DNA from 3 places in the Streptosporangium lutulentum genome. Region 3 is predicted to be linked to each of the others. Evidence: riboswitches for the same ligand, from Rfam matches in the RefSeq annotation. Region 3 holds a riboswitch; each other region holds the start of a gene.
What was found. Region 3 has a riboswitch for S-adenosylmethionine ahead of thrC (threonine synthase). Riboswitches for the same ligand answer to the same signal wherever they lie in the genome.
Positions count from the first base shown of each region.

Region 1: another riboswitch for S-adenosylmethionine. It lies ahead of J2853_RS36370 (aminotransferase class V-fold PLP-dependent enzyme); the one in region 3 lies ahead of thrC (threonine synthase).
Region 2: another riboswitch for S-adenosylmethionine. It lies ahead of J2853_RS23335 (hypothetical protein); the one in region 3 lies ahead of thrC (threonine synthase).

Region 1 is NZ_JAUSQU010000001.1:8,065,447-8,074,885, forward strand. It holds gene folP (dihydropteroate synthase) at 1-103, shown strand, start outside; gene J2853_RS36340 (nuclear transport factor 2 family protein) at 100-537, shown strand; gene folB (dihydroneopterin aldolase) at 612-1,010, shown strand; gene folK (2-amino-4-hydroxy-6-hydroxymethyldihydropteridine diphosphokinase) at 1,007-1,504, shown strand; gene J2853_RS36355 (DUF3180 domain-containing protein) at 1,501-1,953, shown strand; gene J2853_RS36360 (acyltransferase family protein) at 2,129-3,247, opposite strand; gene J2853_RS36365 (NADH-quinone oxidoreductase subunit D) at 3,264-4,460, opposite strand; gene J2853_RS36370 (aminotransferase class V-fold PLP-dependent enzyme) at 4,479-5,774, opposite strand; SAM riboswitch class IV at 5,827-5,942, opposite strand; gene J2853_RS36375 (TerC family protein) at 6,159-7,070, shown strand; gene J2853_RS36380 (MFS transporter) at 7,227-8,492, shown strand; gene J2853_RS36385 (cytochrome P450) at 8,579-9,439, shown strand, end outside.
Region 2 is NZ_JAUSQU010000001.1:5,220,846-5,230,284, forward strand. It holds gene J2853_RS23325 (ABC transporter substrate-binding protein) at 1-393, opposite strand, end outside; gene J2853_RS23330 (FAD/NAD(P)-binding protein) at 449-2,209, opposite strand; gene J2853_RS23335 (hypothetical protein) at 2,259-2,525, opposite strand; SAM riboswitch class IV at 2,564-2,676, opposite strand; gene J2853_RS23340 (DUF402 domain-containing protein) at 2,729-3,229, shown strand; gene J2853_RS23345 (enoyl-CoA hydratase-related protein) at 3,438-4,211, opposite strand; gene J2853_RS23350 (nitric oxide synthase oxygenase) at 4,520-5,650, opposite strand; tRNA gene J2853_RS23355 (tRNA-Asn) at 5,979-6,054, opposite strand; gene J2853_RS23360 (YtxH domain-containing protein) at 6,229-6,546, shown strand; gene J2853_RS23365 (hypothetical protein) at 6,644-7,105, opposite strand; gene J2853_RS23370 (MGH1-like glycoside hydrolase domain-containing protein) at 7,102-8,400, opposite strand; gene efeB (iron uptake transporter deferrochelatase/peroxidase subunit) at 8,562-9,439, opposite strand, start outside.
Region 3 is NZ_JAUSQU010000001.1:8,357,168-8,366,606, reverse strand. It holds gene J2853_RS37765 (HelD family protein) at 1-663, shown strand, start outside; gene J2853_RS37760 (GNAT family N-acetyltransferase) at 687-1,106, shown strand; gene groL (chaperonin GroEL) at 1,233-2,858, opposite strand; gene J2853_RS37750 (cold-shock protein) at 3,177-3,377, opposite strand; gene J2853_RS37745 (MoaD/ThiS family protein) at 3,765-4,040, opposite strand; gene thrC (threonine synthase) at 4,063-5,325, opposite strand; SAM riboswitch class I at 5,340-5,480, opposite strand; gene J2853_RS37735 (hypothetical protein) at 5,824-6,435, shown strand; gene J2853_RS37730 (ice-binding family protein) at 6,818-7,450, opposite strand; gene J2853_RS37725 (S1 family peptidase) at 7,773-9,284, opposite strand.

The DNA of each region.
Region 1 (9,439 bases), 290 kb from region 3:
CCTCGCCGCGCAGGCGGGGGCATGGTGCGTGCGGGTTCATGACGTACGCCCGAACGCGGACGCCGTCCGTGTGGTGGCCGCAGTTCAGGGAGCGAGATCATGAGCGTCGACACCACCGCCGTCGAGACGGTCAATCAGGCGTTCTACACCGCCATAGAGAACGCCGACCTCGACCGCATGACAGAGATCTGGGCCGAGGACATCGACTCCGTGCAGGTGGGCTGCGTGCACCCCGGGTGGCCGATCGTGAACGGCCGGCAGGAGGTGCTGCGCTCATGGGCACTGATCATGGCCAACACGCCCTACATCCAGTTCGTGCTGACCGACGTCCGCGTCATGGTCCTGGGCGACGTCGCGATCCTCACCTGTGAGGAGAACATCCTCACCGCCGGCGACGAAGGTGATTCCAGCTTCGCGGCGGGCAAGGTGGTGGCGAGCAACACCTTCATCAGGGCGTCGGCAGGATGGCGACTCTGGCTGCACCACGGCTCCCCCGTGCTGCAGGGCGACGACGAAGAGGAAGAGGAGTCCGCGTGAGCGAGGACGGCGACCGTACCCCCGAGGAGGGCGACCCGATCCAGGACTCGATGCAGGATCTGATCAGCAACCCGATGCAAGACTGGGTCAGCGACCCCATCCAGGATCGGATCCACGACCGGATCACCGTGAAGGGCCTGAGGGCCCGGGGGCGGCACGGCGTGTTCACGGCGGAGCGGGAGCTCGGCCAGGAGTTCATCGTCGATGTCACGCTTTTTATGGATACGGCACCCGCGGCGGCCGGGGATGACCTCACCAAGACCGTCCACTACGGCGAGCTCTCCCTGGAGCTGGTGAAGGTGGTGGAGGGAGAGCCCGTCAACCTGGTCGAGACCCTGGCCCAGCGCCTGGCGGACGTCTGCCTGACCTACGAGCTCGTGCGGTCGGTGGAGATCAGCGTGCACAAGCCCGCCGCGCCGATCCCGCTGCCGTTCGACGACGTGATCGTGACGATCACCCGGAGCCGGGCATGAGGGTGGTGCTGGCGCTCGGCAGTAACCTGGGCGACCGGTTCGCCACGTTGCAGGGCGCGCTCGACGCGCTCTTCGACGGACCGGAGCTCACGTTCGTCACGGTGTCGCCGGTCTACGAGACCGACCCTTTCGGCGGCCCGGACCAGGGTCCCTATCTCAACGCCGTCGCGATCGCCGAGACCACCCTGGAACCCTGGTCGCTCCTTGAGCGTGTTCAGGATGTGGAGAACGCCTTCGGCCGGGTCCGCAAGGAGCGCTGGGGGGCCCGCACCCTCGATCTCGACCTGATCACCGTGGAGAACGTCGTCATGAACGACCCCGACCTGACGCTGCCGCACCCCAGGGCGGACGAACGGGCGTTCGTGCTGGTGCCGTGGGTGCGGGCCGACCCGGAGGCGGTCCTGTCCGGGCGCGGGGTGGCCGACCTGCTGGAGGAGCTGGACCAGGACTACGTACGGCCGCGCCCCGATCTGACGTTGAAGGGACCCGCGTGAGGCCGACCCGTCCCGGCGTGCTCGCCGGGCTCTTCGTCGTCTTCACGATCCTCACGTGGGGGCTCCTGAAGCCGTTCTACGCGGACCTGCCGATCGTGCAGTGGACCTCGATCCCGACGGTGCTCCTGCTGGCGATCGGCGAGTTCTACAGCGGGTGGATGACGAAGGCCAGGATCGAGCGCAAGCCCAATACCAAGCCCGTCGAGCCGCTGACGGTGGCCCGCCTCGTGGGCCTCGCCAAGGCCTCCGCGTACGGCGGGGCGATCTTCGCCGGGATCTTCGCCGGATTCGCCCTCTACACCGCGAACCTGCTGGACCAGAGCGTCCCCCGCCGCGACTTCTTCATCACCGGCGGCTCGTTCCTCGCCTGCGTGCTGCTGGTCGTCTCGGCCCTCTACCTGGAGTACTGCTGCAAGGTGCCCAAGGACTCCGACGAGAAAGACCGCTAGAACCGGCCGTCGAAGACGCTCGCCGTACGTCCTGAGGACCGCTTCCATCGCCCCGCCGTCCGTCCACGAGGACCGTCTCCAGCGCGTCGTGGGCGGACCCCGAAGGCGTTTCCGGCGCCCGGTCGTCCGTTTTGGAGGTGATCCGGGGGCCTCCCGCCCGTTTTCCGCGGCGCTCCTAACGCCTCGCGGACCATTTCCGGCCGAACAGCATGATGACCGGGAGCGTGCACAGCAGCGGGCCGACGACGGCCAGGGGCCTTTCCAGCCACCAGAACAGGTCGGGGGGCACCACCTGGCCGGGCGGCTCCCCACCGAGCAGCCACCAGGTCAGCGCCACCCAGATCGCCATGCCGGTCGTGTGGAACAGGAACAGCGGCAGCGCGAACCTGTTGACCGTCTCGTTGACGCGCTGCCACCTCGGGCGCTCCAGCAGGCGCTCCATGGACGGCCTCAGGACCTCCACCAGGCCGATCTGGAAGACCAGCAGCGCCACGATGACGAAGGTCGGCGGCGCCATGTTGGACAGCTTGTCGCCGGGCACGCCCACCATCGAGCCCGGGTAGATGCCCGAGTAGACCAGCCCGAACAGGCCGAACAACCCGGTCCACAGGATGGCCACGTCGAACTGGCGGGGCAGGGCCACCACCCTGTCGTAGAAGAACCCCGCCTGGTGGGCCAGGCCCCAGACGATGATCATGTTGAGCCAGCCCGCGGCCTCGTACCCGTAGCGCAGCCGCAGCACGTCGACGACCAGTGCCGCCCCCGCGAGCCAGATGAGGACCAGCACGTCGAAGCGGCGGTGCAGCCACAGCGAGACGGGGAGCAGGGCGACCAGCACGAGGTAGACGGCGATGAACCACAGCGGGCTGATGATGAGCAGGACGACCCGGTCCATCCAGCCGATCCCGAACGCCCACGTCACGACCGCACCCAGCACGATCCAGGTAATGGCCAGCGCCAGCGCCGGGACCGCGAGGCTGCGGATGCGCCGCGCGACGAAGGTTCCGATGCCCACCCCGCGCTCGCGGGCGCGGTTCCAGGACAGGAGGTGGACGTGCCCGCCGACGTAGAAGAAGAGGGGCAGCACCTGGAACAGCCAGGTGAGGATCCACAACCCCGAGGTGAAGCCCAGCGGGCTCGTCGGCGAGGGACCGTCCGGCCCCCACTGCAGGATCGTGAACGCCCAGTGCCAGAGCACCACGACGAGCAGGCTGACGGCCCGGAGCCAGTCGACGTACTTGTCCCGTTGCCCGCCCGCCGTACGGGGACTCGTGTCCCCATCTTGTTCGCTCATGTGCTCCTGCCGTGCCTCATTTGTCGATGTCCCCGACGACGAAGAACATCGAGCCGAGGATGGCGACCATGTCGGAGATCAGGTGGCCGGGGAGCATCTCCCGCAGCACCTGGACGTTGTTGTAGGAGGCGGAGCGCAGCTTCATGCGCCACGGGGTCTTCTCCCCACGGGAGACCAGGTAGTAGCCGTTGATGCCCAGCGGGTTCTCGGTCCAGGCGTAGGTGTGCCCCTCGGGCACCTTGAGCACCTTGGGCAGGCGCTGGTTGATCGGGCCCTGAGGCAGGTCGAGGAGCCGCTCCACGCAGGCGTCGGCCAGGTCCAGGGAGACCTTCACCTGCTCCAGCAGCACCTCGAACCGGGCGTGACAGTCTCCGGCCGACCGGGTGACGACCTTCACCGGCAGCTCGCCGTAGGCCAGGTAGGGCTCGTCCCTGCGCAGGTCGATGTCCACGCCCGAGGCGCGGGCGATCGGGCCGCTCACGCCGTACTGCATGATCGTCTCGCGGTCCAGGACGCCCACCCCGCGCGTGCGGGCGAGGAAGATCTCGTTGCCGGCGATCAGGTTCTCGATGTCGGGCAGCCGCCGCCGCACGTCCGCGACGGCCTGGGAGACCCGGTTCGTCCATCCCAGGGGCAGATCCTCCTTGAGGCCGCCGACCCGGTTGAACATGTAGTGCATGCGCCCGCCGGAGATCTCCTCCATCACGGCCTGAAGGGTCTCACGCTCCCGGAACGCGTAGAAGACCGGCGTGATCGCACCGAGCTCCAGCGGATAGGACCCGAGGAACATCAGGTGGCTCAGCACCCGGTTGAGCTCGGCCATCAGGGTGCGCGTCCAGACCGCCCTGACCGGCACCTCCATGCCGAGCATCCGCTCCACCGCGAGCACGACGCCCAGCTCGTTCGAGAAGGCCGACAGCCAGTCGTGCCGGTTGGCCAGCACGATGATCTGCCGGTAGTCGCGGACCTCGAACAGCTTCTCCGCGCCGCGGTGCATGTAGCCCACGATCGGCTCGGCCGAGCTGATCCGCTCGCCGTCCAGCGTGAGCCGCAGCCGCAGCACCCCGTGCGTGGACGGGTGCTGCGGCCCGATGTTGAGGATCATGTCCTCGGTCGCGAGCTCCTTGCCGTGCGTGTCGGGCACGGCCTCCGCTCCGGCCCCGATCCCCACGCTTATCGTCCGGGGCGCGCCTTCGGCATGAGGCTCAGTCATAAGACCCATGCTGTCACGTCAGCCGCGTGAGACAAGATCCTGCAAAGCGGTGATCAGGCGGTCGACATGTTCCTCGGTGGTGCCGATGCCGATGGAGGCGCGGACGGCGGAGGCGGTGACGTCGTCGCAGCCCCCGTCGGCGGTGCCGAGAAGGTGGCGGACGAACGGATGGGCGCAGAACTTGCCGTCGCGCACGCCGATGCCGTAGTCACCGGACAGGACCTCGGCGACCTCGCGGGCGGTGAAGCCCTCCACCACGAAGGAGACGATGCCGACGCGGGGGTGATCGGGGCCCCACAGGGAGAGCTCGTGCACGCCCCGGACGGCGGTGATGCCGTCGCGCAGGCGGCTCAGAAGGCGCTCCTCCTCGCGGAGCAGCACGGTCCAGCCGGTGGCGGTCAGGGCGTCGCAGGCGGCGGCCAGCGCGACGGCGCCCAGGACGTTCGGGGTTCCGGCCTCGTGGCGGGTCTCGGGGTCGTCGTGCCACTCGGTCTCGTCGTCGTTCACGGTCTTCACCGCGCCGCCGCCCTTGAGGTACGGCTCCGCCTCCGCCAGCCAGTCCGAACGGCCGATCAGGGCGCCCGTGCCGAACGGGGCGTAGAGCTTGTGACCGGAGAAGACCACATAGTCCAGGTCGAGCGCCGTCAGGTTGAGACGGCGATGCGGGACGAGCTGGGCGGCGTCGACGAGGATGCGGGCGCCGTGGCGGTGGGCGATGTGGGCCAGGGCGGCGATCGGCCAGAGCTCGCCGGTGACGTTGGAGGCGGCGGTGACGACCAGCAGCTTGGGACCGTCGATCCCGGCCAGGGCCTCGTCGGCGGCGCGGACGGCCTCGCCGGGGAAGGCGGGGATCGCGAGCCGTACGGCGGTGCCCCAGGGCAGGAGCGAGGCGTGGTGCTCGGTGTCGAAGACCACGGCGGTGGTCCCCTCGGGCAGGCTACGGGCCAGCAGGTTGGTCGCGTCGGTGGTGTTGCGGGTGAAGATCACCGAGTCGTCGGGGCGGGCCCCGGCGAAGGCTCGGACGGTGTGCCGGGCCTGTTCGTAGCGGGCCGTCGTGAGCTGGGAGGCGTACCCGGCGCCCCGGTGGACGCTGGAGTACGCCGGGAGCGCGGCGGTGACGGCGGCGCTCACGGGCTCCAGACAGGGGGCGCTGGCGGCGTAGTCGAGGTTGGCGTAGGGGATCAGCCTGCCGCCCCTGACCGGGACCTCCAGGTCGGAGCCGAGCACCGGGGGAATCCGCCGCTCCGCGGGCGCGGGGCGCGCCGGGGTGGTCGCGGACGTGGAGGCGGGAGTGAGAATCGTCAATGTGGACACGCCAAGGCTCCTTCGAGGTCATCGGACCCCAACCCATGGCGTTGGTGCGTGGAGCCCGCGCTTGCCCGACGCGCTACGCGTCGGACCAGGTCCTCACCCGGGGCACCCCGCCGCGGACGCGAGGGTTGCCGGCCAGCGAGCCGGGGCTTGTCACTGGCACTCATGACCTACCCGGGAACTATAACCGACGTCCGGCCGTGTCCTGCAAGTACCTACGGGGGGATTGAGGTCGCCTCTCCCGTTCGCGGCGACGGCCGGACGGCGTCCCCCGTGTTGTGAATGTGATCAGCCGTTATTCCCCAGAAGGAACTCATGGGGCTTCCCAGTCGTCCTGGCAGGCAACCGGTGAAACGTCCAGGCAGCCGGGCGACCAAGGAGGAAACGATGGACTGGGTGACCAACCCGGAGATATGGATAGGGTTCTTCACCCTTGTCGCGCTTGAGATCGTCCTGGGGATCGACAACATCATCTTCATTTCGATCCTCGCGGGCAAGCTTCCTCCCGAGCAGCGCGACAAAGCCCGCAAACTCGGCCTCGCCGCCGCCCTGATCAGTCGTCTGGCCCTGTTACTCGGGCTGTCGTGGGTGGTGAGGCTCACGGCCCCGCTCTTCGAGGTCTTCGGGCATGGGATATCCGGGCGCGATCTGATCCTGATACTCGGAGGGCTGTTCCTGCTGGGCAAGAGCGTCTTCGAGATGCACGACAGCCTGGAGGGCAAGTCCGGCCACGCCGGCGGCAAGGTGGCGGCCTCCTTCACCGCCGTGATCCTGCAGATCATGGTCCTCGACGTCGTCTTCTCGCTCGACTCCGTGATCACCGCGGTCGGCATGGTCGACGAGCTCGGCGTCATGATCGCGGCCGTCATCGTCTCGGTCATCGTGATGCTCGTCGCCTCCGGGCCGATCAGCCGCTTCGTGGACCGGCACCCGAGCATCAAGATGCTCGCCCTGTCCTTCCTGGTGCTGATCGGCGTCGTGCTCATCGCCGAGGGCTTCGAGCAGCACATCTCCAAGGGCTACATCTACTTCGCGATGGCCTTCTCGCTTCTGGTGGAGCTGCTGAACATCCGGATGCGCAGCAAGGCGGGCAAGGGGGAGCCTGTCGCGCTGCACCAGCGCTACGGGGCCGAAGGCCAGGCCGGCGAGCGGACCGGCTCTTCTGAGGACAAGGCCGGCGAGCGGACCGGCTCCTCCGAGGCGGACGGCCAGGTGGGTGAGCGGCCCGGCTCTCCCAAGGCCGATAGCCAGGGCTCTCCCAAGGCCGACGGCCAGGTGGGTGAGCGGACCGACTCCTGACGCCAGGTGCTCGCCCGTCCCACGGGCGAGCACCCGGCCGGCGCCGAGGAGGTACCGGCGTGAGCCCGGTCTTCACGAAGGCCGGGCTCACGCCGGTGGCCCGGCTACGGCGGACGTCATCGACCTGTCGATCAGCCCCTTGTTAAAGTCCAGGTGATGCCCCGCCTTGTGGATCTTCCTGGATATCGCAGGTTCTGGGTCGCCTCGACGGTGTCGATCTTCGGCGCGCACGTGACCACCGTCGCCCTCCAGATCTTCGTGGTGGTCGCCCTGCACGCCACCGCCTTCGAACTGGGCCTGATGAACGCGGCCCGATGGCTGCCGTACCTGCTGTTCGGACTGGTCGCAGGGGTGCTCGTCGATCGGTGCCGCCGTAAGCCGATCCTGGTCGGCACCGATTTCGGACGGGCCGCGCTGGTCTGCGTGATCCCGCTGCTGTACGTCGCCGAGCTGCTCACCATGCCGGCGTTGATCGCCTACGTCATGGTCTTCGGGCTGCTGTCGCTGCTGTTCGACGCGGCCAACCAGTCCTTTCTGCCCCGGCTGGTGCCCCGGAAGCTCCTCATCCCGGCCAACGCCCGGCTGGAACAGTCCGACTCCGTGGCCCAGACGGCCGGGCCGCTGCTCGCCGGGGCGCTCATCCAGGTGGTCGGCGCGCCGGTGGCGATGCTGGTCGACGCCGCCTCCTACCTGGTCTCCGGCGTGCTCCTCGCCTCGATCTCCGTCACCGAACGGGCCCAGCCGGCCTCGCGGCGCGACCTGAGGGCCGAGGTGCGCGAAGGACTGTCCTGGATCTACCGCCATCGGACCCTCGCCCCGATGGCCGTGACCTCACATGCCTGGTTCCTGTTCCACAGCATGCTCGGCACGGTCTTCGTGGCCTACGCGCTGGACGCGCGCGAGCTTGACCTCGGGGCGTTCTGGCTGGGAGCCGCCTACGCCTGCGGCGGCGTCGGCGCCTTTCTCGGCGGGGCGCTGGCCGGATGGGCGGGCCGGCGGTTCGACGCCGGTCCGACCGTGATCGCCGCCCATGCTCTGATGGCGCCGGCCTGGGCACTGATGCCGCTGGCCGTACCCGGACTCGCGGTGTTCGTGATGGTCGCTCTCTCCCAGTTCCTGTTCTGGGTGGCCATGGGCGTCACGGGCCCCAACGAGCTCGGCTACCGCCAGTCCGTGACCCCCGATGGGCTGCAGGGCCGGATGAACACCACCATCCGCTCCCTCAACCGGGCCGCGGTCGTCGTCGGCGCGCCCCTCGGCGGGTTTCTGGCCGTCGCGACCGGCTACCGGACGGCACTCTGGATCGGCGTCGCCGGGTTCGTTCTGGTGGCACTGGCAATGGCGGTCTCCCCGTTCCGGCACGCCCGATACGCCGACGCCGTTGACCCCGGCCCCGAGCCGGATTTCACCGTGGGGGTCTGACGGCTGCGACGGCCGCCTTTCTGCGGCCTCGACCAGGAAGATCCCGGTGTATTGGTGGAGTAGTAGGTCAGGATTACGATGCTTAAGTGCTATTTGATCCTTGGAATCCGGAATTTGTCGCCCATCCTTACGACGTCTACGACGAGCTGAGGCGGGAGCGGCCGGTCAGTTTCTTCGAACCGACCGGTCAGTGGCTGATCGCCCGGCACGCCGATGTCAACGCGCTCCTGCGTGACCGCAGGCTTGGCCGCTCCTACCTGCACGTGGCCACGCACCAGGAGTTCGGCAGGCAGGACGACCCCGAGTTCCAGGATCCGTTCTGGCGGGTGGTCAGGGCTGGAATGCTCGACGTCGAGCCGCCGGTCCACACCCGGCTCCGGCGGCTGGTGTCCAAGGCGTTCACCCCTCGCATGGTCGAGGCGCTCCGCCCCAAGGTCGCCCGGATCGCCGGCGAGCTCGTGGACGGCTTCGTCGAGCGCGGCGGCGGCGACCTCATCTCCGAGGTCGCCGAGCCGCTTCCGGTGACCGTGATCGCGGAGATGCTCGGCGTGCCGGAGGCCGACCGGCACCTGCTGCGGCCCTGGTCGGCGGACATCTGCAAGATGTACGAGCTCAACCCCTCGGTCGAGGCCCAGCACACCGCCGTGCGCGCGTCCGAGGAGTTCTCCGACTACCTCATCGGGCTGGCCCGCAGCCGCAGGACGAACCCCGGTGACGACCTGATCAGCGCCCTCGCCCTGGTGGCGGAGGAGGGTGACAAACTCACCGAGGAAGAGCTGGTCGGCACGTGCGTGCTGCTGCTCAACGCCGGGCACGAGGCCACCGTCAACGTCACCGGCAACGGCTGGTGGTCGCTGTTCCGCAACCCGGCCGAGCTGGACCGGCTCCGCGCGGACCACGACCTGCTGCCCACCGCGGTCGAGGAGATGATGCGCTGGGACACCCCG
Region 2 (9,439 bases), 3.1 Mb from region 3:
GACCGCGGGGTTGTAGCCCTCCGAGACGAGCTGGTCGAGGTTGGCCTTCACCGCCGCGGCGTCGAACCTCTCCCCGTCGTGGAAGGTCACGTCCTCGCGGAGCCGGAAGGTGTAGGTCAGGCCGTCCTCGGAGACCTCCCAGGACGTGGCCAGCCACGGCAGGAACTCGCCGTTCCTCCCCCGGGCGATCAGGTTGTCGAACTGGTTGTGCACCAGCAGCCGGGCCTTGTTCTGGCCCCACTGGTGCGGGTTGAAGGTGATCGGCTGCGTCTCCACGGCCCACACCAGCGACCCGCCGCCTCCCTCGCCGGCGGTCGCCGCCGGGGCCTCGGTCCCGCACGCCGCCAGCGTCAGCACCCCGGCCAGCGCCAGGGCGCCCCATCGCGATCTCACGAACATCTCCTCATCCGACGACTCCTTCGGTCCGGTCGATCCGGACGGCGACGGCTCATGCGACGTGACTGACCTGGGTGGCGACGGTCTCGGACAGCACGATCCGGGCGAGCGCGTCGGCGTGCCGGAACAGCGGGGCGTTGAATCCGGGCCGGGCGAACCCGGCGGTGGCCCGGCCGCCGACAACCCAGGGTCCGAAGGCGAACCTGCGGGGGTGCGGGACGTCGGAGCGATCCAGCAGGCGCCGGTCGGCGGGCCGTACCTTCAGCAGCCCGGCGGACTCGTCGACCTCGCCCCGGTCGCGGAGCGCGGTGATCAGCGGGTCGACGGCCCGGCTCACGCTGGGCGCGGGCAGCCGGGCCTCGATCAGGGTCGTGGCCTCCACGCCGCCGGGCACGCTGGGACTCTGCGCCCGCCATCGCCCGTCGCGGTGCCCCACCTGGAGATCGGCGCCGAGGAAGGTGACCACGCCGGCCCTCGCGAGGGCGCGCAGTTCCTCCAGCCGGGGACCGGGCGGGCCGCTGGCGATGTAGCTGAAGAAGCCGTGGAACCCGGGGTCGGAGACGCCCAGTTCGGCGAGGACGCCGTAGACGGAGAGCAGCCCGAGGATCATGGCGTGGTCGGCGCTGTGCGCGGGGTCGGACCGCCGGTCGAGGTCCGCCGTCAGGTAGCCGTGCATCCACTTCTGCAACCCCGCCGAGTCACCGAACCGGATCTTCTCCAGCGGCCGGTCCAGCCGGTCGAAGTCCAGCCGGTCCAGATGGCGGGGCACGGCCCGGCGGATCAGCCTCCGCATCGCGAGGCTGCCCCACTCCTCGGCGGCGAACGCCTCCTGGAACTCCTCCCAGCCCATCCGGGACCGCTGCGGGTGCGCGGTGATCAGCTCGTGGTAGTAGGCGAAGGCCAGCTCCTTGCGGACCAGCGGCCACACGTCCCGGCGGAAGTTCCACGGCCCCTCGCCCAGCGCCTTCGCGGTGAGGAAGCGCGGCACCGGCGGGCGGGCGCCGCGGACCGGGTATCCGGTCTTGGAGTGGTACGGCACGCCGCGACGCGATCCCACGTGGAGCAGCGGCTCCCGCCCGCTGGGCAGGTAGACGAGCTCCTCGTCGTATTCACGGACGAACCGGCCGCCCCTGCCCGAGGTGAGCAGCACCATCAGGTCGACGAAGGCCAGCCCCATGCCGCGCACGATCACCGGTTCTCCCGCGGGGATCCCGTCCAGATCGAGGTCGGCCGCGTAGCCGGTGGGAAGGTAGCGCAGCCCACCGCCCACACCGCCCGCGGCGAGGGCGGCCAGCGACCGCTCCTCCCCGGTCGGGGTCACATCGCCGTGCCCCTGGGCCAGGATCACGGCGTCCACCTCGATCGTCCGGCCGTTCTCCAGCGTCACCGCCTGGCCGCCGGGGACGTCGGCCAGATCGAGCGCGCGGGTCGCGTGCGTGTGGACGCGGACGCCGCGCGGAGCCGTCCTCACCGCGTGCTGGAAGACATGGGACAGGTAGGCGTTCTGGACCGGGCGGGGAGCGAACAGCCCCGGGTCGCGGCCGAGCCAGTCGGCGAGGGAGGGGCCGGGGCGGATCGGGCCCTCGCACTGGACCGACTCGTCGGTGAACAGCGTCACGTCGGCGGCGACGGAGTTCATCCAGAGCAGTCCGGGCTGCCTCTCACGCCAGATCCGGCCGCCGCCCGGCGGGTAGGGGTCGATCACGTGGATGTCCAGGGACGGCCAGCTCAGCAGTTCGGGCGCGTTGGCGCAGATCCGCTCCACCAGGCAGGTGCCGGTCGGCCCCGCGCCGACGACGGCGACCGCGCTCACGAGGTCCCCTCCCTCGACGGAGCGAGGACCGCGAAGGCCCCGCGCCCGTTCATACGGCGGCTCCGTGATGGGACCGGTCCCGGTCGGCGTGGAACGGCTGGACCGGGATCCGCCAGGGGCCGGTCTCCCCCGCCGGGGAGGAGATCACGTTCTCCCGGAAGGCGGGGGGCCGACAGAGATTCCCGGCGTGGGCCCGCGGGGGCGTCCCGATCCGTCCCCGGAAGGGGTGGCGGGGACCGGGGCGGTCACCCCGCCGGTGGCGGCCGTAGGTGCCGAGGTCGACGGGGCCGGCGTGGTCGAGCGTGGTCTCGGACATGTGGCGCTCCCAGGCATGTCTCGGCAACCCCGTTGAGGGGTTCGCGCTTGCGGCACGCCCACCGTGCCGCCAGGTCTCTCCCCGGAGGCACCCCGCCGCGATGCGAGGGTTGCCGGTCAGCCGGCCGGGGCTTGCACTGACGCTCTTAACCTAGTTAGAAGGTAGGAAATACATAGATCTCTGTCAAGGTTTACAGTCGGGGGATGTCACCAGAGATCGTGAACGTGGTCTATCGCAAGTACGACGGGTCACTGCACTGGCACCACCCCAGCCTGCTCCTCGGCGAGGACGAGCACGGCGTGTGGATCGGATGCGAGGTGGGCTCCAGCGCCCGCAAGGGCAACGGGCCGCCGGTCCCCTGGCGCTACGCGTGCGTGATGCTCTTCCCCCGGGACGACTGGTGGACGGCCTCCTTCAACGCCTCCCCGCACAAGGTCGAGATCTACTGCGACATCTCAACGGTGCCCCGGTGGAGCGACGGCGAGGTGACCATGGTCGACCTGGACCTCGACGTGATCCGCATGCGCGACGGCAGGATCATCCTGGACGACGAGGACGAGTTCGAGGAGCACCAGGTCCGCTACGCCTATCCCCCCGACGTCATCGAGAACGCCCGCGCCTCCGCGGCCCGGCTGATGAAGGCGGTCGGCACCCGCGCCGCCCCCTTCGGGGCCGCTCCCCACTGGCTCTCCCAGATGACCTGAGCCGACCCGCCGCCTGCGGCCCGGCCACCCGGCGCCACCCGCCGACCGCGGCCCGCCCCGTCGCCCCACGCTCCCGCGGCGCTCACGGCCGATCGCCGCGATGCCCCTCACCTTCGCCGCGTCCACCGTGCTCACTGTGTCCACCGCGGACCCGGCCGGCTCGCCGCCGCGCGAACCGGCCGGGCGGTCTACAACGGTTCACCGCGGTCTACAGCGGCGGGAAGCCGGGGGCGCGGCGCTCCAGGAAGCTGGCGACGCCCTCGGTGAAGTCGGGCCGGGAGAAGGCCTCCAGCATCTGACGCGACGCCGCGGACTCCGACGACTCCAGGCTCTGACTCCAGTCGCCCCAGATCTGGCGTTTGATCACGGCCATCGACGCCGGCGAGCTGTAGGCGGCCAGCTCGCGAGCGTAGGCCACGGTCTCCTCCAGCAGGCTCTCGCGAGGCAGCGACCGGTTGACCAGACCCAGCTCGTAGGCCTCGGCCCCGGAGAAGGTGCGGCCCGACAGCAGCAGATCCATGGCCTTGGCATGGCCGATGAGCCTGGGCAGGATCCACGAGATCCCGTACTCGGCGATCAGGCCGCGCCGGGCGAAGGCGGTGGTCCACTTCGCCTCGTCGGCGGTGAAGATCAGGTCGCACACCAGGGCGTGGAGCATGCCGAGCCCGGCGCAGGCGCCGTTGACCGCGGCGATGATCGGCTTGCGAATCGTGGTCGGGAAGGTGTTGGGGCGCTTGTCCGGCTCGCCGTCGTAGGAGCCGTCCTGGAGGGCGCTGAGCGTCCGGAAGTCCGCCCCGGCGCAGAAGCCCTTCCCCGCTCCGGTGACGACGATCACCCGGACCTCGGGGTTCAGCTCCGCCTCGGCCAGCCGGTCGAAGTAACGCCGCCCCAGCTCGTCGGTCCAGGCGTTGAGCCGGTCCGGCCGGTTGAACGTCAGCGTCAGCACGCCCCGATCGATCGACGACAGCACCAGGTCGACCATCCCGCCTCCCTCCCTACAGGCCCCTTTCCCCGGGGACCCGCCGCACGAGAACTCCCCACGCGAGAGCCACAGAATATAGTTCTATACCTTTTCCCCCTCCGGCGACAGCGTGCGCGAGCGGGCCGGGTTCCCCGGTCCGGACAGCCGGGCCGGCCGGGCTTTCGTCCCGCGGTGCGGGCGGCCACGCGGCCGCCCGCACCTCTCAGACCGGTCCCGCGCCGTCGCCGTACGGCCTCACGTGCCCTGCCGTACGGCGACGGCGACCCCGGATGCGCCCCACTTCGAGGTGGGCCGTCACAGGCGTGACGTCACGGCGTCCCTCCCGGCTCACCCCCCGTCGCGCTCCAGTGACCGAGTCCTCGCTCCAGGGAGTCGGGGTGGTGGACGAAGCTCGGCGACAACTCCCTGTTCTCGTAGTAGCGGTGGAAGACCGGTGTGGTCGAGGCCGACATCGGCGGGACGATCCAGGTCCAGTCGGCCGGGCAGACCCGCCCCGCCTTCTCCTCGCGCTCCAGGTGGGTCAGGAAGTGCCTGGCCTCGGTGTGGTGGTCGGTCATGGTCACCCCGGCCCGCTCGAAGGAGTGCAGGACCGCCAGGTTCAGCTCCACCAGGGCGTAGTCGCGCCAGAGCGAGCGGTCGCTGTCGATGTCCAGGCCCAGCCTCCGGGCGATCAGGGGCATCAGGTCGTAGCGGTCGGTGTCGGCCAGGTTCCGGGCGCCGATCTCGGTGCCCATGTACCAGCCGTTGAACGGCGCCGCCCGGTAGCAGATCCCGCCGATCTCCAGGCACATGTTCGATATGGCCGGTACGGCGTGCCAGCGCAGCCCCAGTTGCTCGAACCAGGGGTGGGAGGGGTGCGACAGCGGGACCTCCAGCACGGCGTCCCCGGGAACCGTGGAGAGCAACGGGGGGCCGTCCCCCGTCGAGATCGCCAGGGGAAGCACGTCGAAGGGGCTGCCGGGACCGCCCGGCCAGCCGAGCTTGCCCAGCATCGTGGTGAAGTCGACGTAGCGGGGATCGCCGACGATCGAGCCGTCGTCCATCGCGTATCCGGCGTACCGGATCAGCTGCTCGTTCCAGATCCTCGGTCCCGGAACCCCGGGACGGTCCTGGGCGAACACCGTGATCGTCGGCCGGATCCTGCGGACGGGCGCCGCCTCCCGCAGATGGTTCACACATTCGACGGCGACGCCCTCGGGCGTGTTCACATGCCGCCGGTCGCGCACGCGCAGCGAGCGCCAGTACAACCGCCCGATGCATTTGCCGCTGTTGCGCCAGGCCACCTTGGCTCCGAAGGCCAGCTCGCCGGGTGTGTGCGTATAGGTTCCCGTCTTTGCGATCTCGGCCCGCACCTCCTGCAGGCGGGGCTTCACCGGCCCCGCCGCGGGGTTCTCCGCGTGGAACAACCTCAGGTACTCCTCGGCCTCCGCCTCGTCCACGCGCGGTGGCGCGTATCTCCGCTCAGGGACGCCGTGAACCGGCTCCGGCGTACGACGCCGAGACCTCCGCCAGGTCAGCACTGAAAACCACCCATATGTGGCTCACGGGCACGACGACCGTTCCGGGCGGCGAGGTGCCCTAAACGCAGTGGCCCTTACCCCACTGCGATCGTTGTGTTCCGCGGCCTCCGCATCTCGCGGCACTCTGCGTAAACAGGGTGACACGGTACGGCGTCTCTCATTTTCTGCGAATCACAGTGATTTGTCCGCAGAACTGACACCTGAAACGCCAAAGGCCCCGGGAGCTGCGCTCCCGGGGCCTTTCAGATGGCTCCCGCGATAGGACTCGAACCTATAACCTGCCGGTTAACAGCCGGCTGCTCTGCCGATTGAGCTACACGGGATTGCTCTTTGCGCTGGTCGGCCCGGGTTTTTTCCCCGTTCCTTGCTGCGCAGGAATAGATTAGCGCACTCCGCCCGTGTGTGTCGCATCGATACTCCGGGGTAGGTCGGAGACAACCGGCGAGCTGTGTGCGCTCAGCGGACAGGGTCCGGCCGAGCCGGCTGTGGAGGTGGAGATGCGTTATCGATTGATGTTCGGAGTGGGTCTCGCGGTGGGCTACGTCCTGGGTAGCCGCGCCGGACGGGAGCGTTACGAGCAACTCAAGCGGATGGCCCACCGGCTGTCCGACAATCCCAGCGTGCAGGAGGCCGCCGGCCTGGTGGGCGCCAAGGTCTCCAAGGCCACCGGCGTGGCGAAGGACAAGATGAGCGACGTGGCCAGACACCGCCTGCCGTTCATGCGCGACGGCGCCAACGGCTGGAAGGCCGATAAACACGACGACACGGGCACCGGCTGGCCTCAGGAACAGACGAACACCGGCGCCCCCTACTGAGCGCCCGAGCAGACCTCCGGAAGGCCCCCGCGGGGGCCTTCCGCGTGTCCGCGGGCCCGCCGGCCCGGTCACGGCCGCGCGGGCTCTCGAACTCTTCTCAGACGCCGAAGCTTCGGCGTGTCTCCTCCAGCGCCTGCTCGGCGAGGGCCCGCAGGCCGGGGTCGGCGGGATCCAGCCCGGGATCGAACACGAACTCCCAGACGAGCTGGTCGTCGTCGGCCTTCCTGGCCACCAGCAGCACTCCCCCGCGCGCGTCCAGCGGGGCGTACTGGTTGACCACGATCGAGGCCGTCACCCGCTCCCGCACGGCCTCGGGAATCCTGCCCGGCTCGGGGAGCATCGCCCGGTGCGACTGCCCGTTCGTGGTGACGACCGTCAGCCCCTCCTCGTCCCACGTGGCCCGACCCACCTCGAACCACGGCAGCCGGGCGCCGCCCATATAGAGCGCCCTGTCCGTGGCGATCACGTAGCCGTCCGGGCCCGCGGCGTAGGTGAGTGCCCGGTCGGGCGGCACGAGCGCCGCGCGGACCTCGGTCGGCATGCGGTTGAAGAGCTTCATGTCTCAACGGTATCCGCGAGCAGGTCGAGGGTGAGCGCGGCCGACCAGGAGAAGTCCCGGCTGCCCCTGCCGCTGCCGTCGAAGGGGTCGAAGCACTCGCGGAAGCCCGCCTGCCGTACCAGCCGCAGGGTGCCCGCGCCGAGCACCCGCGCCAGCCCCGTCTGGTCGTGCACGATCGCCGCCCGCCGCAGCAGCCAGTTGGTGTTCATCCAGGACGGCCCCCGCCAGTAACGGGATCGGTCGAACTGGGGGGCGCGGATCTCACAGCTCGGCACCGGGTAACCGACCGCGCCCATGAAGCGGGGCGACTCCAGCAGCCTCACCAGGTCCGCCACCCGCTCGGCGGGCAGCCCCGGATCGAGCATCGGCCCGAAGCAGCCGACCGTGCAGACGGGGCTGAGCCGCCCGCTGCGCAGGTCTCGGGTGTGAAAGACGCCGTCGGCCCAGAGGCGCTCCAGCAGCGCCCCACGGATCCGCTCGACCGCCTCCCGGTACGGTCGTGGATCGGCGCCCGCCAGCGGGGCCAGCTCGGCGAGCGCCTGGCAGGAGGCGAGCCAGATCCCGTTGAACATCGGGTCCTCGACCGCGAACGGGTGGTCCTGGCGCAGGTAGGTCGCGTCGTAGCCGGAGTCGCGGTAGCGCAGGGCCAGCGAGACGTAGCGGTCGTGGTGGCTGTCGGACTGGCGTTCGGGGAGTTCCTCACGCCGGTAGGCGTAGCGGACCTCGGGCAGGGCCTCCAGCGGGGCGTCCCATACGGGGCTGTCGTCCATCCCGGACTCCCACGGGTGCACGATCGCCGCCAGCCCTCCCCCTCCGAGGTCCCTGGCCGTGGCGAGGTAGTCGTGCTGGGCCGCCAGCATCGGGTAGAGCCGCCGGACGAGGGCGGCGGCCATCTCGCGGTCCGTCGTGTGCCGCCACATCCACCACAGGGCGAGGCCCTGCAGCGGCGGCTGGGTCAGCCCCGAGGTGAGCACCTCGTTGGGGGAGGCGGGGTGGTCCTGGGAGCGCCAGACGGACGGGCCGGGGAAGTAGACCTCCGTGGCGGCGGGGTGGAAGACGATGTGCGGCACCATCCCGGTGCGCCACTGTCCCGCCAGGAGGCTGAGCAGCTCGGTTCCCGCCCTGCGGGTGTCCCAGCGGGCCAGGCCGATCGCGACGAAGGTGGAGTCCCAGTTCCACTGATGGGGGTAGAGCCCGGGCGCGGGCACCGTGGCAGCCCCCGTCCAGTTCGCGTCGAGCACGGACCATGCCTCGCGCCCGAGCGCGGCGTCGTCTACCGCCGCCCGTGCCTCCATTTGTTCAGTCTGCGCTTCTATCGACCGGGATAACAGGGGTTGGTCCTCCGAGTGGCCCGGAGGGCGGCGTGGGCGTGGCCGCCGCCGTACCCACGTCCGGGCCCGGGACACCGCACCCACGTCCGGGCTCAGGACGCCGGGCCGGCGTCCCGGGCGTGCCGTCACGCCAGCAGTGCCGCTCCCCAGAACGATCCCGGGCTGACCCCGCCGGGACAGGCGAAGACACCCGATCCGACGTGCTGGATGTACTCGTTGAGCGTGTCCTTGGCCGCCAGGGCCCGCTGGATCGGGATGAAGCCCTTCTCCAGGTCACGCTGGTACGCGAGGAAGAACAGGCCCGCGTCCAGCCGTCCCAGGCCGTCGCTGCCGTCGGTGAAGGAGTATCCGCGGCGCAGGATCGTCGCCCCGCCCAGGGAGTCCGGGTGGGCCAGCCGTACGTGGGAGTCGATCGGGAGCTTGTCCAGGGCCACGGGATCGTGCTCGCGGGTGCCTCCGTAGGGGGCGCCCTCGCGCTTGGTGCGGCCGAAGATGTCCTCCTGTTCCTTCAGCGAGGTGCGGTCCCAGGTCTCGATGTGCATCCGGATCCGCCGGGCGACCAGGTAGGAGCCGCCGCGCATCCATTCGGGGCCCTCGTCCCCGACCCAGACGTGGGTGTCCAGTTTCTGCTCGTCGGTCGCCGCGATGTTGTTGGTGCCGTCCTTGAATCCCATGAGGTTGCGCGGGGTCTGCGCGTTGGGCGTGGTCGACGACGTCTTGCCGAAGCCGAGCTGGGACCACCGGATCGACGCCGCGCCGAAGCCCATGCGCACCATGTTCCGGATGGCGTGCACCGCGACCTGGGGGTCGTCCGCGCACGCCTGCACGCAGACGTCCCCACCGCTGCGGGCCGGGTCGAGCTTGTCCGCGGGAAAGTGCGGCAGTTCCTTGAGCCCCTCCGGCTTGGGCAGCTTCAGCTTGTCGAAGAACGAGGGGCCGAAGCCGACCGTCAGCGTGAGCCGCGAGGCGGGCAGCCCGATGGCCTCCCCCGTGTCGTCCGGCG
Region 3 (9,439 bases):
GTCGTGGACGAGGCCCAGGACCTGTCCGCGATGCAGTTGCGCGCCCTCGGCCGACGCTGCCGCACCGGATCGGCCACCGTCCTCGGCGACCTCGCCCAGGGCACCACGCCCTGGTCCGCCCGTTCCTGGACGGAGGTCCTCACCCACCTGGGGTTCGAGGACGGCGCCGTCACCGAGCTCACCCTCGGCTTCCGCGTCCCCCGCGAGGTGCTCGACTTCGCCGCCAGGCTGCTGCCCTCCATCGCCCCGGACCTGGCCGCTCCCCAGTCGCTGCGGCCCGGCACGGGCTCCCTGTCGGTACGGCCCGCGCCCGACCTCGCCGCGTCCCTGGCGCAGGCGGTGCGGGAGGCGTCGTCCCGTGAGGGCTCGATCGGCGTCATCGTCCCGGACGCCTCGGTCGCCACCGTGTCCGAGGCGCTGTCGCGCGTGGACCACCTGGACCACCGGGTGCTCAGCCCGGACACCGTGGAGGACCACCGCCTCCTGGTCATCCCGGCGAGCCTGGCCAAAGGTCTGGAGTACGACCACGTCATCGTGGTCGAACCGGCCGACATCGTCGACGCCGAACCGCGTGGCCTGGCCCGCCTCTACGTGGTCCTGACCCGCGCGGTCACCTCCCTGACCGTCCTCCACGCCAGAGAGCTCCCCGCGCAGCTCTGCTGATTTCCGATGCCATGGAAAAGCCCATGGACGTAGGCGTTCGGAACGGGCGGCTGGAAGACGTCGGCGCGCTGCCGGCCTTCTGGCTCGAAGCCGCCGAGGGAACCGACCGCCACGATGATCCTGCCAAGGCGGTCGCGCTCATCGAGCGCGACCCCGCGGCCGTCCTCATCGCCGAGATCGACGGGGAGCCGGCGGGCACCCTGATCGCCGGCTGGGACGGCTGGCGGGCCCACCTCTATCGGCTGGCCGTGGATCCCGCCCGCCGCCGCCAGGGGATCGGGACCGTCCTGATCCGCGCGGCGGAGGAGCGCTTCGCGAAACTGGGCGCATTCCGCGCCGACGCGATGGTGCTCCACGACAATGTCCTGGCCCACCACGCATGGGGTGCCGCCGGTTACGCCCCTCAACCCCAATGGGCCCCCTGGGTCAAGCCCCTGAGTTAGGAGCCGATCATTTATTGATCACAAACCGGATGAAAGGAACGGCGCCCGATCACACAAGGTTCGGTGAACACGAAAAGAGGCGGCCCCGGCACTTCAGGGTCGCCTCTTTTGTGAAAGCGTCTGGACTTAGAAGTCCATGTCGCCGCCGCCCGGCATGGCGGGAGCGGCTCCGGCCTTCTCGGGCTTCTCGGCGATGACGGCCTCGGTGGTCAGGAACAGCGCCGCGATGGAGGCGGCGTTCTGCAGCGCGGAGCGCGTCACCTTGGCCGGGTCGATGATGCCCGACTCGAACATGTTCACGTACTCGCCGGTGGCGGCGTTCAGACCCTCACCGGGGGTGAGGTTGCGCACCTTCTCCACCACGACGCCGCCTTCGAGACCGGCGTTGACCGCGATCTGCTTCAGCGGCTCCTCCAGCGCCTTGCGGACGATCGCGGCACCGGTGGCCTCGTCGCCGAAGAGCTCGAGCTTGTCGAACGCCTTGGCGCCGGCCTGCAGCAGCGCCACGCCACCGCCGGGGACGATGCCCTCCTCGACGGCCGCCTTCGCGTTGCGAACGGCGTCCTCGATGCGGTGCTTGCGCTCCTTGAGCTCGACCTCGGTCGCCGCGCCGGCCTTGATGACGGCGACGCCGCCGGCCAGCTTGGCGAGACGCTCCTGGAGCTTCTCGCGGTCGTAGTCGGAGTCGGTGTTCTCGATCTCGGCGCGGATCTGGTTGACCCGGCCGGCGATCTGGTCGGGGTCACCGGCGCCGTCGACGATGGTGGTCTCGTCCTTGGTGACGATGACCTGGCGGGCGCGGCCGAGCTGGTCCAACGTGGTGGACTCCAGCTTGAGGCCGAGGTCCTCGCTGATGACCTGGGCACCGGTCAGGATGCCGATGTCGCCGAGCATGGCCTTGCGGCGGTCGCCGAAGCCCGGAGCCTTGACGGCGACCGAGCGGAACAGACCACGGATCTTGTTGACGACCAGGGTGGCCAGGGCCTCGCCCTCGACGTCCTCGGCGATGATCAGCAGCGGCTTGCCGGCCTGCACGACCTTGTCGAGAACCGGGAGCAGGTCCTTGTTGGCGGACACCTTGGAGTTGACGACGAGGATGTAGGGGTCGTCGAGGACGGCCTCCATACGCTCCGGGTCGGTCACGAAGTACATCGAGGTGAGGCCCTTGTCGAAGCGCATGCCCTCGGTGAGCTCGAGCTCAAGGCCGAAGGTGTTGCTCTCCTCGACGGTGATGACACCTTCCTTGCCGACCTTGTCCATCGCCTCGGCGATCATCTCGCCGATCTGGGCGTCGCCCGCGGAGATGGAGGCGGTGGAGGCGATCTGCGCCTTCGTCTCCACGTCCTTGGCCAGCTTGGAGAGCTCCTCCGAGACGCGCTCCACGGCGGCCTCGATGCCCTTCTTCAGGGCCATCGGGTTGGCGCCGGCGGCGACGTTGCGAAGACCCTCACGAACGAGAGCCTGAGCGAGCACGGTGGCAGTCGTGGTGCCGTCACCCGCGACGTCGTCGGTCTTCTTGGCGACTTCCTTGACGAGCTCGGCCCCGATCTTCTCCCACGGGTCTTCGAGCTCGATCTCCTTGGCGATGGAGACACCGTCGTTGGTGATCGTGGGCGCGCCCCACTTCTTCTCCAGCACGACGTTACGGCCCTTGGGGCCGAGGGTCACCTTGACGGCGTCCGCGAGCTGGTTCATACCACGCTCGAGACCGCGCCGGGCGTCCTCATTAAACGCGATCATCTTGGCTGCCATACGGCTAGACCTCCCAAACACAGGGTGGCTTGCACCGGATCGAGCCGACGCCCGCGACGGCATGTGGGCCCACGACTCCGTTCGGCGGGCCCCATCGCCTCGATCCAGGTTGGCACTCTCGAACCGGGAGTGCCAACAAACTGTTTAGCACTCTACCCTGTCGAGTGCAAGCTGCGGGTCTTTGACCTGCATTCCACTCATGGCGAAAGCCCGGCCCGCCGCTGGAGCGGCGAACCGGGCCGCTGTCGCGAAGATCACACAGACTGCGCTGCCGCGGGATCCACCGACATTTCCCGACAAATTCACGGGATGGCTACGTCAGACCGCCCGGACGGACTCCGCCTGGGGACCCTTCTGCCCTTGGGTGATCTCGAACTCGACCCGCTGGCCCTGCTCGAGTGCACGGTAGCCATCCATCATGATTGCGGAGTAATGGACGAACACATCCTTACCACCGTCTACCGCGATGAAGCCGTAGCCCTTGTCCGCGTTGAACCATTTGACGGTGCCCTGCGCCACTTGCGACTCCTCTTACTGGACTTGAGGACAACACCCATTCCTCTCGCGAAGTCCTCAATCTCCGAGGCGGAGACATCGCCTACGTCGATCGTTCTCGACCATACCTGTGGGATGCCGTGGGGCAACAGAGTCAATCAACAAACTACTGCTTTACATGCGCTTTTAGCGCCAAATCATGTTTGGCAATCACGATTAGTTAGTTAAATGTTGCATTATTTCCCCGCGTCCCAAGTATGCGCTCACGTCACAAAACACGACACCCGCACGCGGCCGGAGCCGGTGCGGGTGTCGTGAGAAGAGCAGAGAGGGTGACAGGGGAAGCACGGAGAGACGCCCGGGGTTGCGGTGTCGCGAGAGGGCCCGGGCGCTCAAGGAACGCCGGGAGGATCAGCCCCCGGCCACCGCCGGGATGATGGAGACCTGGGCGCCGGGCGGCGTGGCCGTGTCGAGGTTGTCGACAAAACGGACGTCCTCATCCCCGACATAAACGTTGACGAAACGGCGAATCTTGCCCGTTTCATCGAAAATGCGCGCTCCGATCCCCGGGAAGTCCGCGTCCAGCTTCTGCAGAACCTCGCGAAGAGTCGCACCGTCTCCGTTCACCTCGGCGGCACCATCGGTGTAGGTCCGCAGAATCGTCGGAATCCGCACAGAAACGCTCATAATTCAGTACCTTTCACGATTTCTAGGCGATAACCGCACGGAATGCGTCAAGAGAGGGCCGGATGACGGCGGTGGGACGCGCCTGGCTCGCCACCGCGTCGAGGGTCTTCAGACCGTCGCCGGTGTTGAGGACCACGGTCTCCGCGTCGGGGTCGAGCCGCCCCGCGGCGACCAGCTTGCGCAGCACACCGACGGTGACGCCGCCCGCCGTCTCGGCGAAGATGCCCTCGGTCCTGGCCAGCAGCCGGATCGCGTCGACGACCTCGGCGTCCGTGACGTCCTCGACCGCACCGCCGGTGCGCCGGGCGATGTCCAGCACGTAGGGGCCGTCCGCCGGGTTGCCGATCGCCAGCGACTTGGCGATCGTGTTCGGCTTGACCGGGCGGATCACGTCGAGACCCGCCTTGTAGGCGGTGGAGACCGGCGAGCACCCCTCGGCCTGCGCCGCGAAGATCTTGTAGGGCTTCTCCTCGACGAGGCCGAGCTTGATCAGCTCCTTGAAGGCCTTGTCGATCTTCGTGAGCTGGGAGCCGGACGCGACCGGGATGACGATCTGGTCCGGGATCCGCCAGCCGAGCTGCTCGGCGATCTCGTAGGCCAGGGTCTTGGAACCCTCCGCGTAGTACGGACGGAGGTTGACGTTGGCGAAGCCCCACTGGTCGCCCAGCTCGTCGCCGATGAGCTCGGAGCAGAAGCGGTTCACGTCGTCGTAGGTGCCCTCGATGGCGACGAGTTTGCCCCCGTAGACCGAGGCCATGACGACCTTGGCCTCCTCCAGGTCCGCGGGGATGAACACGCAGGCGTCCAGCCCGGCGCGGGCGGCCGCGGCGGTGACCGCGCCGGCCAGGTTGCCGGTGGAGGAGCATGAGAGGGTGTGGAAACCGAAGTTGCGGGCCGCCTCGACGGCCATGGCCACGACGCGGTCCTTGAAGGAGTGCGTGGGGTTGCCGGAGTCGTCCTTCACGTGCAGCGAGCGGAGGCCCAGCTCGCGGGCCAGGTTGTCGGCCTTGACGAGCTTCGTCCACCCCGGGGCCATGTTGGGCTTGGAGATCACGTCGGCCGGAACCGGCAGCAGGGAACGATAGCGCCAGATGTTGGTCGGTCCCGCGGCGATCTGCTCCCGGGTCACCTGCCCGAAGTCGTAGGCGATCTCAAGGGGTCCGAAACACTCGACGCAGGCGAAGGTGGGACCGAGGTCGTAGCGGGCACCGCACTCGCGACAGGAGAGGGCCACAGCGGGGCCGAAGTCGAGCGAGGTGGTGTTTTCAGTGGTTGCGAGCGCCATGAAGCGAGGCCTTTCCCTCATCTTCGTCTGCGACCACCCTGGTCACAGACCGGAATTGGCACCTGTCTCGGCTGGCCTCGTCAGATTACGAGTCGCGAACCGAGATGGTTGCCGGGGCTTCGCAGGGCCGGTCCCTCCACCCCTCTGGATGAGCAAATATTCAGTTAGGAGCCTGACGAGCAGGTCTCATGCACTCTACCCGCCCCACCGTCATCCTGACCACGCGTCCCACATTTCGAGATGTGATGTGTTGCCTGCCGGACGGCTTCCCCCGAGCTTCCCCCGAGCGCGAACCGCGAGCCGCGGGCCGGCGTCGGTGTGGCGCGCACCTCGGCACGACATGATCGGCATAATAAGACAATAAGCCTGGTCAGGACGGGTGCCCGGTCATCCTTCCACGCGCTGTTCCAGGCACCGGCCCTCCGTCGCCACCCGCGTGTCCGTCCCTCGGCGAGAACACGCCACCAACGTCCGGCGTCTGTCCGGCAAGAGGAACACATGCGTCTCGTCGTGGGAATGGGAGCGGTCATCGCTCTCCTGATAGGCCAGAGCCCCGTGGCCGGGGTGTCCGACACCCCGGCCGCGGTCGTCCGGAAGGTCGCCGCCGACCCCGACCCTTCCAAGAAGAACGTCAACGTCAACAACTCCACCACCTCCGGCAAGGACGACGGCTCCTCGGGGAAGGGCGGTTCCTCGGGAAAGAGCGGCTCCTCGGGAAAGAACGGCGGGCAGATCCCGCCCGAGTTGAAGAACGTCACGTCGCTCCGGGTGTTGCCCTGGAATCCCCGCCAGAACAACAACGTCCGGATATTCGTACATTGTCCCCCCACGTCGAACCACGCGATCATCGGCTCCACCGCGTTCAACCTCAAGGGTTCGAGGCGGATCTACCGTGAGGTGGGACTGGGCCTTTCCGACAGGGGTCTCGGACGCCGCAGCGCCGGCATCTCCTACTTCGCCCTGCTGGGAGATCATGAGGTCTGCCTGACGTGCGTGAAGGTCACGATGAACCAGCAGACCCGCCTCAGGAAGATCCGAGTGACCGGCCGGGACTCCGTCCCCCTCCTGGTGCGAAGGTTCAGGTTCGAGCAGTTCTTCAACTGGGATTGAGCATCAACCGCGATCCGCGCCCTCGGGCATGATCCGTTCAGGGGTGCGACCGGCACGGCGGGAAGGGCAAGGCCAGGAGCGGGGTACGGCGTCGTGCAACCCGGCCTGCAGGAGCTGGAGCCGCCTACAGAAACCACCCGACTGACGGTCGCGACCCAGGCGGCGGGTGAGACATCGCGAGCGTCGGTCACGGTGACCTCGCCGAGATGGGCCGATACGTTGGCGGCACCGGATGCCGCGGAACCCAGATTCGCGGTCGCGGGCACGCTGATGGAGAGAGCACCGGCGGGCCTGGTGATGGTGTTGGTGTCCAGGGTGACGGCGCCGTTGCGGGCCAGGGCGCGGCCGTTGACGGTCACGCCGGTGGTCACCGTGATCGAGGTCAGCGCGAGGATGTTCCCGGTGAGGCTGGAGTTGGTTCCCAGCGTGGCCGAGCTGCCGAGCTGCCGACCTGCCAGAAGACGTTGCTCGCCTGGGCTCCCCCGGTGAGGGTCACCGTGCTGGCGGACGCGGTGACGAGGGTGGAGGCCGCCTGGAAGACGAAGACCGCGTTCGGGTCTCCCTGCGCGTTGAGGGTCAGGTTCCCGGTGATCCCGAAGGTGCCCGCGGCGGAGGTGTAGACCCCCGGCGTCACGGTGGTCCCGCCGAGCTCCGTCGGCACCGTGGCGGCAGGAGTCCGAGCGGCGGCATCGTCGTAGGCGGCGGTCAGGTCGGTCTTGGCCTGTTCGGCGGTGGCGTCGGCCGCATGGATGGTTCCGTTCACGGTGCCGGGCGGAAAGCCGGTCACCGCCGTGCCCGGGCTCAGCCCGAGGTTCCCGGTGACGGTGCTCCCAGCCAGAACCGCGAAGCTGCCCGCAGTTCCAAGGCTCACCGGCGGTTGCGGGGCGCCCGCACCGGACTGCGTGACGATGAGCACGGTCGTGGCGGGGACGAGCGCGAAACCCGCCGCCAGCCGGGAGAATCCGGACAAGCCAGCCTGCGGCGGGGCGGCTGCCGTAGCGAGAGGCTTCCCCATTCCCAGTACCCCGGCCAGCCTCGAAACCCTGGTATGCCACACCACAGTCGACACGAACTTCCTCATACGTCCCTTACCCATAGGCAGAGTTAAGGCGGGAGGTCCGCGAGGTCCGCGCGGTCCGCACCGACTACGCGGACCGCGCAGGCATGCACGGCATCTGCTTCTGCACCCGCAGGGCTTGCAGCACCTCTCCCTTCTGAATTTCCACAGGTGAACGAGCAGGTCGCCCATCGGCTCTGCGACGGACCGCTCGGCTGTCGCCTACCGGTCGTCGGGAACGCATCCGGTGATCGGGATGTGAGGGGGGAGCCGAGGCGGGTTACGGTGCCCTGAACCCCAGGGTGTAGGGGCTGGAGCCGTTGGAGGCGACCACTCGGTAGCGGTAGTAACCGGGGGTGCCGGTGTAGGTGATCTTCTCGTCCGGGCCCGCACTTTCGGAGGTCGCGACAGTAGGCCAGGTCGTGCCGTTCCACTTCTGCAGATACAGGTCGAAGTCGACGCCCACATTGGCGTCCAGGCAGCCGGTATGGACGCCTGCGGCGGTCGACTGGTAGTAGCGGTTGCTGGGCTGGTAGGCCGACTGGCCCTTGGTCAGGGTGCCGGTGACGGTGTTCGGGTAGCCGGTGCAGGTGCCCGTGGTCGGCGGCGGGGGGTTGCCCGCGGTGGTTCTCAGGGACAGGCCGTAGGCGGTGAGGATCTCGCCGATCGGCTGGAAGTAGGTGGTGCCGCCCGAGCTGCAGTCGCCGGTGCCGCCGGAGGTGACTCCCTGGGCCTGGTCGATGGAGATGAAGGCGCCGCCCGAGTCGCCGGGTTCGGCGCAGACGTTGGTGCGGGTCAGCTGGAAAATGGTGCCTTGGGGGTAGGTGACGCTGGCGTCGCGCTGCTGGATGAGGCCGCAGTGAAAGTCGGTGGTGGAGCCGGACCGGCAGACCGAGGCGCCCTCGATCGCGACGCGGGCGCCGGCGACGGGTATGGTGCCGCCCTCGCCGTTGTTCACCGCCGGCTGGGCCGTCCAGTTGGCGTTGGTGGCGATCCAGGAGTAGTCGCTGCCGGGGAAGGTCGATCCCTGGAAGACGCCCTGGGCGATCCGGTTGAAGCCGGTGGTGGTGGCACCGGTCTTGCCGCAGTGGCCGGCGCTGACGAAACCGCTCTGGGCGCCCTTGACCACGGGAAAACCGATCGAGCAGCGGCTGGTGACGCCGATGTAGTAGGCGTCGCCGCCCACCAGGTCATACAAGGGCTGGGGGACCTCGGTGGAGGGCAGCACGATCACCGCCTCGGTGTCCACGCCGGCGCTCTCGACGACGATCTGGGCCTCGTCGGGTTTCGGGGCCAGGACGACCACCTTGTTGCGCTTGACGTCGACGTAGCGCGCGCTCGACACCAGCGGATTCGCGGGCAGACTCTGGTCGATCTGCTTCTTGATCGTGGCCAGTTCCGCCAGCGACCTGGTGACGACCTCGGCCTGGGCGCCCGCGGCGAGGATCACGGGGATGTCGGCGGCGCTGGTGGTGGCCACCACCAGCGCTTGTGCGCTGTTTCCCCGCAGCCAGGAGCCACCGTAGCGGGGGCCGAGCCTGGTGCTCATCTGCGCCGCGATCGGGGTCAGGCGGGCCTCGTTCAGAATGCGGGCCTCGGCCTGCGCCTCGCTGAGATTCAGGTCGCGCTGGAGCGCCTCCACCATGCCCGGCGGCGGTTTCAGCGCGGCCGGAGCGGCCGCGGCGACCGGGGGGCCCGCTGCCCGGCGTTCGGCGCCGGCCGGAACCGCGGCCAGGGTAAGTGCGGTGATCGACAGAACGCATCCCGTGGTAACGACATGTCTGCGGGACATGGGGTCTCTCCTCGACCTCGGCTTTCACAGCATGAGGGGGGGAGATCACCCCGTATCGCAGGTTGATCATGCGATGTGGGCAACGCCACCCTAATTCAGCCGTTGCCGTTCGGGGCCGCAAAAGCCGCGCGCCACGCGGGCGGTGTTTTTAGAGC